Linked DNA regions of Arcticibacter tournemirensis. The protein of the gene in region 1 interacts with the protein of each later gene in a pairwise test. Links are inferred from orthologs where the notes say so. Each region holds a gene or a part of one and is shown on either strand. Other genes may lie near its edges.

Region 1 (5,752 bases):
GGCTGTTATTAACAGATGTATAAAAGTCCGAAGTGCTGTTTATGTCTCTCAATATGGTTTTGGCACCGGTCTCCAGTTTGACTGCCTTACTTACCGGAAGCGTATAATCGAACTGTACGGTATACTCGTCATTCGTTGCATCATTCTCACCGGTTTTATCTTTAAGCGATTCCAGCGAATAAAGCGATGAGAAATCGGTGTTATTATTATTGTGACTCCATTGCCCCGCAAGGCTGATCTCATGGCCCTGAGTCTTAAATTTGTGAACATAATCAGCGTTCCAGTCGAAGCCCCCAAATTTTGTCTTGTTTAGATTGTCAAAAGAATACGCTTCGCTAAGGTTATCGTTTGTAAAGCGGTTGCTCAAAGATTCACCCTCGGTCTTAAAACGGCCCTGTCCTACCGTAATCCCCGACGATATACTGTTATAGTCATTAAAGTCATAACTTACGTTACCCGAACTCCTGAATCCGTACCTGCTTGTACGACTTGTGCCTGTTTGAACTCTCAATATATTATCAGCTGGCGTGAGACTGCTGTTAAACGTTTCAGTAGTTTGAGGCCAGGTGCTGTTGCCGCCAAAGTTCGCTGTAATGCTCAGGCGGTTCTTGTTGATATTGAGATTTGCGTTACCATTATTCTGACGCGTACCAAGTCCTCCACTTACAGATCCGCTCACACCGCTCATCTCCTTCTTTTTTGTAATGATATTGATGATGCCTCCGGTTCCTTCAGCATCGTATTTGGCCGAGGGACTGGTGATCACTTCTACGTTTTTAATCTGGTCGGCAGGAAGCATTCTCATGGCATCGGCAGTGCTTGCAGCCACAGCTCCTGTAGGCTTTCCGTTAACCAGGATACGTACGTTCTGACTTCCTCTCAGTGAAACATTTCCATCCTGGTCTACAGACACCATGGGTACTTTTCGCAATACATCTCCGGCATTACCACCGCTTACTGTTGCATCCTTCTCTGCATTATAAACCACCTTATCAACCCTGTTTTCTACAACCGGAACTTCGCCGGTAACAGCAACTTCCTGGAGGATATTGGCCGAAGGGGAGAGAATAATGCGTCCGGCATTTGCGTCAGGCTTATGGGCTGAAGTTGAAACCTCGATAACTTTAGTCTGATACCCCATGAAAGACACCGTAACCTTATATTTTCCCGGAGCAACATTTTCTATTTTAAACGTACCCTTATTGTCGGTAAGGGCACCATTTGTACTTTTTGCTGCACCTGCCCTGGATAAGGCTACCGTCGCATATTCTACTGGCTTTTTGGTAAGCGAATCAATAATAAGTCCTGAAATCTTACCTGTTAGTGAAGGAGATCCACCCTGAGGCATCTGAGCGAAAGCGACTGTACTGCATAACAAGGCAGCAATTAATAGATATTTCATTTTTTTAAATGTGTGTTCCCTTATTTAGTTGTAAAGGGCGAATATTTGTTACAGGTAAAATGTAAACAGCAAAATCATAGCACTCCAGCCTGGCTACCAATTCTAATTGAAAGAGGCAGTCCAGATCAAACCACGCTGCTAATTTTAAACCGTTAGTTTATATCAAATCACAATATTTACAATTCTGCCTTTAACTACAATCACCTTTTTAGGAGGTTTTCCGTCAAGGAACTTTTGAACTGCAGCATTTTCGAGAACCACCTTTTCTATTTCCGGAACTTCAAGGGCCAGAGAGATATTGAGGTTCATCTTCATTTTTCCATTTACCGAAATAGGATAAGCAAACTCATCTTCTACCAGGAAGTCAGGATTAAACTTCGGAAAAGCAGCATCAGAGAAAGTTCCCGGCTGGTTACCCAGAAGCGTCCACAGCTCTTCGGTAATATGAGGAGCATAGGGCGCCAGAACGATAACCAAATCTTGCAGGATCTGGCGTTTGTTACATTTTAAATCTGTCAGCTCATTTACGCAGATCATAAAACTGGATACAGAGGTGTTAAATGAGAAGCGCTCTATATCTTCCTCTACCTTCCTGATGATCTTATGCAGCGACTTCAATTCTGCGCGTGACGGTTGCTCGTCAGATACGAAAAACTCAAACTGATCATTATGGAAGAGCTTCCAGAATTTGCGGAGGAACTTAAATACGCCCTCTATACCGTTTGTATTCCATGGCTTGCTTTGCTCAAGCGGACCAAGGAACATTTCGTATAAACGAAGGGTATCTGCGCCGTAACGTTCTATAATGTCGTCTGGATTTACAACATTATATTTCGATTTCGACATTTTCTCCACCTCTACACCGCATATATACTTGCCATTCTCAAGTATAAACTCAGCATTCTCAAATTCAGGCCTGAAGCTCCTGAATTTATCCAGATCGAGCACTTCATTCTCGACTATATTAACGTCAACATGAATATGAGAAGTTTTATACTGGTCTTTCAATCCGTACGACACGAAAACATGAGTTCCCACTCCGTCGTCATTAATAACACGGTAAACGAAGTTCGACCTCCCCTGGATCATACCCTGATTGATCAGCTTCTTAAACGGTTCTTCCTCTTCTACAAGAGCCAGGTCTTTCAGAAATTTGTTCCAGAAACGGCTGTATAAAAGGTGACCGGTGGCATGTTCAGAACCGCCGATATACAGATCGACATCTTTCCAGTATTGGATTGCTTTCTGCGGAGCAAACGTATCTCCCTGTCTTTCTTCCGGCGATGCCATATAACGATACCAGTACCAGCTTGAACCTGCCCAGCCAGGCATCGTACTAAGTTCATAAGGAGCCTCTCCTCTGTACTTCCACTCTTTTGCCCGTCCTAATGGAGGATCACCAGCTTCCGTAGGCAGATATTTATCTACCTCAGGTAAAACCAAAGGCAGCTCACTTTCTTCTATCAGGTAAGGAACATTTTCCTTAAAATAAACGGGGACAGGCTCTCCCCAGTAACGCTGGCGACCAAAAATGGCGTCGCGCATCCGGTACTGTATTTTTGCCCTGCCTGCGCCGATCTCTTCCAGTTTATTAATTAAAACGGGGATCGCTTCCTGGTAGGTCAGTCCATTAATAAAGTCAGAATTTATGTAACGGCCTTCTTTTGTAGGATCAGCTTCATGCTCAACATCTTTCTGCTTATCGAGGATCTGAATAACAGGAAGATTAAAGTGCTTTGCAAAGAGCCAGTCGCGTTGGTCACCCGAAGGTACAGCCATTACGGCACCTGTACCATAGCCTGCCAGTACATAGTCGGCTATCCAAACAGGTACCTTCTCACCGTTAAGAGGATTCAGCACATAGCTTCCCGTAAAGGCTCCCGATACAGTCTTCGTATCGGCCATGCGGTCAAGCTCAGATTTCTTCCTGGCCTGGGCTATATATGTTTCTATTTCTTCCTTTTGTTCCGGAGTGGTCAATAAAGGTACCAGCTCATGCTCGGGGGCAATAACCAGAAAAGTGACACCAAAGATCGTATCTACACGTGTTGTGAACACTTCTATGGAGTTGTGAGTTGGCTCTGAACTTTCAACTTTAAACTTCACACTGGCCCCTGTACTTTTGCCGATCCAGTTTCGCTGCATCTCTTTCAGGGGCTCAGGCCAGTCTATGGTATCCAGGCCCTGAAGAAGCCGGTCGGCATACGCTGTGATGCGCATACTCCACTGCATCATTTTCTTCTGTTCTACAGGATATCCTCCCCTTTCTGAGACTCCATCCTTTACCTCATCGTTGGCAAGCACCGTTCCAAGTGCAGGACACCAGTTCACGGTACTCTCTCTTAAATAGGTTAGGCGATATTTCAAAAGCTCTTCCTGCTGCTCGCGTTCAGTCATTTGCTTCCATTCGTCAGCAGTAAAGCTTTTAACATCTTCATCACAAACAGCCTTTACGCCTGCGCTTCCAGATGCCGAAAAATGAATTTCCAGCTCTTTTATCGACTCTGCTCTGTCTGATTCAAGGTTGTACCATGAATTAAACAACTGCATAAAGATCCATTGTGTCCATTTATAATAAGAAGGATCACTCGTCCGAACTTCACGGCTCCAATCGAAAGAAAACCCAATCTGATCAAGCTGCCTCCGGTAAGTAGCAATATTCTGTTCTGTTGTTACCGCAGGATGCTGCCCGGTCTGGATGGCATATTGCTCGGCAGGAAGCCCAAATGAGTCATAACCCATCGGATGTAAAACGTTAAACCCTTTAAGGCGTTTATAACGGGCAAAAATATCTGAGGCAATATATCCTAGAGGATGTCCTACGTGCAAGCCCGCTCCCGAAGGATAAGGGAACATGTCTAACACATAATATTTAGGCTTTTCGGAGTTATTATCAACCTTATAAGTCTGATTTTCTGACCAAAACTGTTGCCATTTTCTCTCTATTTCTCTAAACTGGTAATCCATGCTGCGAAAATAGCAATTTGAGCTGAATTTGAAGCAGATTAACAGCGATGAGTTGCATGTAAAACACACTTCACTTTCAACTTTAGACTCTAAACTTGTCCCGCTTCTTTCAACGTTTAGCTTTTAACTTTCAACTTTTAAAGTTCAACTTTCAACTCAAATCACTATTTTCGCGTATCTTAAAATTGACTATGGAAGAATTTGAAAGCAGTGCTTCTTCTAAAAAGACCAAACAGGTGTATATATCGACAGTAATCAGCATAGCGCTGGTGCTGCTCATGATTGGGTTACTCGGGCTGATACTGGTTCATGCACGTAATCTTTCGAACTACGTTAAAGAAAATATCGTATTGAATATTATAGTAAGCGATGGCGCGAAAGAAGTGGACGTGCTCGCGCTTCAAAAGCAACTCGATACCCATCCTTTTGTACTAAAGACACAATACGTGAGTAAAGAACTGGCCGCCCGCAATCTTCAAAAAGACCTGGGTGAGGATTTTGTTCAGTTCCTGGGATATAATCCGCTTCTTTCATCTATAGACATCTACTTAAAGGCCGATTACGCGAATAATGCCAGCATCGAGACGCTGAGTCGCCAGCTTACTAAGAATCCCCTTGTAAAAGAAGTTATTTATCAGAAGTCACTCATCGATATGGTGAATCAGAATATAAAGGTCATCGGACTGGTTATCCTGGCGTTTGCGATGGTACTTCTCGTGATCGCAGTAGCTCTTATTAACAATACCATCCGTCTTGCCATTTATTCGCAGCGCTTCCTGATAAAAAGTATGCAGCTTGTGGGTGCCACCAAGAGTTTTATTCAGAAACCATTCCTGGGATATGGTCTGTTACACGGTTTCCTTGGCGGCCTTATAGCCATCATTCTACTGTTGTTAACCCTGTATCTCGCACAGCAACAAATACCCGAGCTCATTATACTACGTAATTGGATTGAGTTTGGGTTTGTGTTCATCGCTGTTATTGGCATCGGGATATTAATCTCAGTTTTAAGTACTTACTTTGCGGTCAGTAAATATTTACGGTTAAAAATTTATAACCTCTACAGATAATGGCAAAAAAAACAATTTCTGAAAATACAGAAAACAGGCAGGTTCATTTTATTTTTGATAAAAGCAATTACAGGCTCATGCTCATCAGCATTGCCGTAGTCGTTATTGGATTTGCACTAATGGCCGGAGATACCGACATCTACGATTTCCGCAAAACAGTGCTTGCCCCTATTGTAGTGCTCATTGGCTTCACTATCGGATTTTTCGCAATTTTAAAGAAGCGTAAATAACATTAAATGACTATTCTTGAAGCAATTATCCTGGCCATCATTGAAGGCCTGACCGAGTTTTTGCCCGTTTCGTCTACCGGCCA
Region 2 (4,157 bases), 3.3 Mb from region 1 along the record:
CGTCTTTTATGGAATATGTATACTTCTTTACAGGCATCTATTCTTCCGATATGCGCGTAAATGAGGGAGGAGGAAAGAAAGACGAAGGGGAAGATATCGAACTCGTCGAGGTTTCTTTCTCTGAAGCGCGAAGGATGCTTGAAGCGGGAGAAATCAGGGATGTGAAGACGATCCTGCTGCTGCAACATGCTGCACTAACCGGGCTGCTATAGTCTATCCGCCTTTTCTACTAGGCTCCTTGATGAGAACAACCGTAAATTCAAGTAATTTAGCTATCTTGTACCATGGTTGACCAGATAGGGGGAGGATGAATTTTTTGTCGCATTTTTATTTTGACCGGTATAGTGATAATCCCGAACGGATTATAGGGATGGTATTGCCCGACCTGGTTAAGAACGCGAGAAAAGATTGGTGTATTCGACCCGAAAAACACCAATACCTCTTTACAGCCGACAAGAAGTTAAATTGTATTCTCGAGGGCTGGAAACGACATCTCGAAGTTGACCGCTACTTCCATTCATCCGACTTCTTTCATTTCCACACTCAAAAAATCAAGGCGCTTATAGGGCCTTTTTTAATAAATGCAGAAGTTCGCCCTTCATTCGTTGCACATATTGCTCTTGAGCTGATGCTCGACAGTCTTCTTCTCAAAGAGCGTGTTGTTGGCACTAATCAGTTTTATAAATATCTCTCCGAAGCAGACGTTCCGTCGACCAAAATCTTCCTGGAGTTAAACGGTATTTCTGATACAACACAGTTCTTCACTTTCCTTGACGAGTTTATCAGTTCTGCTTACCTTAACCAATACAACGATTCCGGGCACATTATATACGCAATAGGTCGTATTTGTATGCGTCTCTGGACTGGTCCTTTTTCCGACACTCAAAAACTTCAGCTGACGGCCGTTTTGTTGCCCTATATGGAAAAGCTTGAAAAAGAATATATGGAGATTTTTGATCAGATCGAAAGACGGCTCAATCCGTATACCTGATCTTCACAACGATCTTTTTTACTGCATTGTCTTCATCTACCTTAATATTGGGACGGTGAGCATCCCCCGGAAAAAAAAGAAAGAATGTATCAGGCCTCGTAAGGTAAAATTTCCCCTCGGCATCATAAATCGCCACGTCTTTTTTCTCATTATAAGGATCTATAACGCGTGCTTTAGATACAGGGGCAACTCCCATTTTCTCGGTACCTTTATAGGTATACTGCAGGTCTATTGTATGCCGATGGGCTTCCCATTTCGTATTTTCAAAATCACGCATCGGCCCCACTGTTACGTTAACATATACATTGTTGCCATCAAGGGGGTATTTTCCCGGAGCGATTTTATCAAAGTCCGTTTCCTTTAGAAACTTAAAAGCGCTGTCCCACCAGGCTTTATTCTTATTATACTGGCTTTCAAACTCATGACGATTAACAGACACATGGGGATAGAGCTTCATGCCATTATACCACTTGCCATGCATGAACCATTTTTCAGTCCGACGCACCGATGAGCACGCGCTTAACATCATGGCGACGCAAAAAAACAATATACCTTGTTGCAAAAAATACCTTTTCATTTGAGAGCAATATTAGTGATTTTACAACAGGATCGGATGAACCATGTACATTGATTTTGAAAAAGTCTTATCTTCGTTCCCATGCCGCTTTTTGAGATTAAAGAACGAATGGATGCACTGGTTAAGGAACTGAACCAGCACAATTATAACTATTATGTACTAGCTCAGCCAACAATATCAGACTACGATTTCGATAAAAAGCTTGAAGAGCTTTCGGAACTGGAAAAACAGTATCCCGAGCTGCAGGACCCCGACTCTCCAACACAGAAAGTGGGAGGAGAAATTACAAAAGAATTCAAAACAGTGAAGCATAAATGGCCGATGCTTTCACTGGGAAACACATACAGCGAACAGGATTTGCGCGAGTTTGACGAAAGAATCCGAAAATCAATAGGAAGCGACTTTGAGTATGTCTGCGAACTGAAGTTCGACGGACTTTCCATGAGCCTTACGTATGAAGACGGCAAACTATTAAGGGCAGTAACTCGTGGCGATGGAACGCAGGGCGACGACGTTACAACCAATATCCGAACAATTAAACGAATTCCTGGAAAACTAAAAGGCGAGGGATATCCAGATAATTTCGAAATAAGAGGAGAGGTATTTATGCACCGGGCGGCTTTCGAAAGACTTAACTCTGAACGAATGAAAAACGACGAAGTTCCTTATGCGAATCCACGTAATTTTGCAGCAGGAACCGTCAAGTTACAGGATTCGGGAGAGGTAGCACGGCGACCACTGGATTGTTTCCTGTATTTTCTTTACACAGACAGAAGGCTTTACCGTACTCATTGGGATAGCCTCAATGCGGTTAAAGAATGGGGATTCCACGTCTGCGAACACAACAAGCTTTGCCGCAATATCGATGAGGTTCTTCAATTTATTCATTATTGGAGTGAGAATCGCTTTAACCTCAGCTATGATATAGATGGCATCGTATTAAAGGTAAACAGTTATGCTCAGCAGGATGAACTGGGCTTTACAGCTAAATCCCCCAGATGGGCCATTGCGTATAAATATAAAGCAGAAGAAGCAGAAACGATTCTTGAGAGTGTCAGCTACCAGGTGGGGCGTACCGGCGCTGTAACACCTGTTGCTAACTTAAAACCCGTTTTGCTTGCAGGCACCAGGGTAAAAAGAGCAACCCTTCATAATGCCAACGAAATAAGTCGGCTTGACCTTCATGAAGGCGATGCCGTGTTTGTCGAAAAGGGCGGCGAAATTATTCCTAAGATCACTTCTGTTAATACCATAAAAAGGCAATCGGGGAGCAAAAAAATCATTTACCCTGATATTTGTCCTGAATGTGGCAGTAATTTGATCCGAAGAGAAGGAGAAGCCGTTCACTATTGCCCCAACGATGAAGCATGCCCTCCTCAAATCACAGGAAAGATCCAGCACTTTATCAGCAGGAAGGCAATGAATATTGAAGGCATGGGTAGCGAAACGGTAGAAACGCTCTACAGGAAAGGACTCATAGAACATATAAGCGACTTATATTTGCTTCATGAAAAAGCCGACGCCTTAAAAGAGATGGACCGCTTTGGCGAGAAGTCTATCAGCAACATGCTCGAGGGAATCGAACGCTCTAAACAAATGCCCTTTGAAAAAGTACTTTTCGGTCTAGGGATCCGGTATATAGGTGAAACCGTAGCGCGGAAAATAGCAGCTTATTTCAAGAATATAGACAGCCTGATGAGTGCTACTTATGATGAACTTATTTCAGTAGATGAAATCGGCGAACGAATAGCTGAAAGTATTATTGCATACTTTAAAGACCCCAGACACCTCCAACAAATTGAAAAACTCCGGACTGCGGGCCTGCAGTTTGAAGCAGAGGAAAAAGTGGTACTGCTGGCAGGCAATAATCTGGAGGGAAAAACATTTATCATCTCCGGTGTATTCGAAAACTTTAGCCGGGACGAACTTACAGCGTTAATAGAATCAAACGGGGGGAAAATACTTAGCAGCATCTCCGGAAAACTAAATTATCTCGTAGCTGGTGATAACATGGGACCTTCAAAGCTTGAAAAAGCTAAAAAATTAAACATACCTGTCATCACCGACACGGAGCTTCTAAGTATGATAAGCAAATAACACGGTAACAATCAGGAATACGAAGAGAATCAGTAACGAAATCGGACAGGAAAAGCTATTAAATAGCAGAAAAATTAAGAAATAGCACTAAATTCGCGTCCGGCTTTATAAAGCTAAAGAGAACAGAGGATAATGAATAAATTTTACGGAACCGGGGTAGCAATGATAACCCCGTTCAATGCAGATGGATCCATTGATTTTGATGGATTAAAAAACCTGATAAATTTTCAGATTGAAGGAGGTGTAGAATACCTGGTATCGCTGGGTACAACAGGAGAATCAGCTACTTTAAGCAAGGATGAAAAAAAGGCGGTCTGGGAGTTTACGGCAGAAACAGTAGCAGGAAGAGTTCCGTTGGTTGCCGGCATTGGTGGGAATGCTACTTCCGAAGTTACCGAAAGCATAAAAAAGTTTAACACTCAGGGTTACGATGCGATCCTTTCGGTTAGCCCTTACTATAACAAACCCATTCAGGAAGGCATATATCAGCAC

Evidence for each region.
Region 2: the proteins of leuS (region 1) and ligA interact in binary tests that used the Escherichia coli proteins (3 or more experiments, as listed by UniProt). The link is inferred for Arcticibacter tournemirensis from one-to-one orthologs.

The regions. Positions count from the first base shown.
Region 1 is NZ_VFPL01000001.1:1,339,109-1,344,860, reverse strand. Bases 1,365-4,676 are described here. They hold leuS (leucine--tRNA ligase), read right to left. Parts: upstream 4,370-4,676; coding sequence 1,565-4,369; downstream 1,365-1,564. Other genes in these bases: BDE36_RS05730 (cell division protein FtsX), read left to right, coding at 4,561-4,676; BDE36_RS05740 (TonB-dependent receptor), read right to left, coding at 1,365-1,402. In the rest of the region: more of BDE36_RS05740, read right to left, coding at 1-1,364; more of BDE36_RS05730, read left to right, coding at 4,677-5,439; BDE36_RS05725 (DUF3098 domain-containing protein), read left to right, coding at 5,439-5,669; BDE36_RS05720 (undecaprenyl-diphosphate phosphatase), read left to right, coding at 5,676-5,752.
Region 2 is NZ_VFPL01000001.1:4,660,996-4,665,152, forward strand. What follows is about bases 1,221-4,157. They hold ligA (NAD-dependent DNA ligase LigA), read left to right. Parts: upstream 1,221-1,649; coding sequence 1,650-3,665; downstream 3,666-4,157. Other genes in these bases: BDE36_RS19400 (NanQ anomerase/TabA/YiaL family protein), read right to left, coding at 1,221-1,568; dapA (4-hydroxy-tetrahydrodipicolinate synthase), read left to right, coding at 3,798-4,157. Outside these bases: BDE36_RS19390 (NUDIX domain-containing protein), read left to right, coding at 1-212; BDE36_RS19395 (hypothetical protein), read left to right, coding at 308-991; more of BDE36_RS19400, read right to left, coding at 975-1,220. UniProt on the Escherichia coli protein: DNA ligase that catalyzes the formation of phosphodiester linkages between 5'-phosphoryl and 3'-hydroxyl groups in double-stranded DNA using NAD as a coenzyme and as the energy source for the reaction.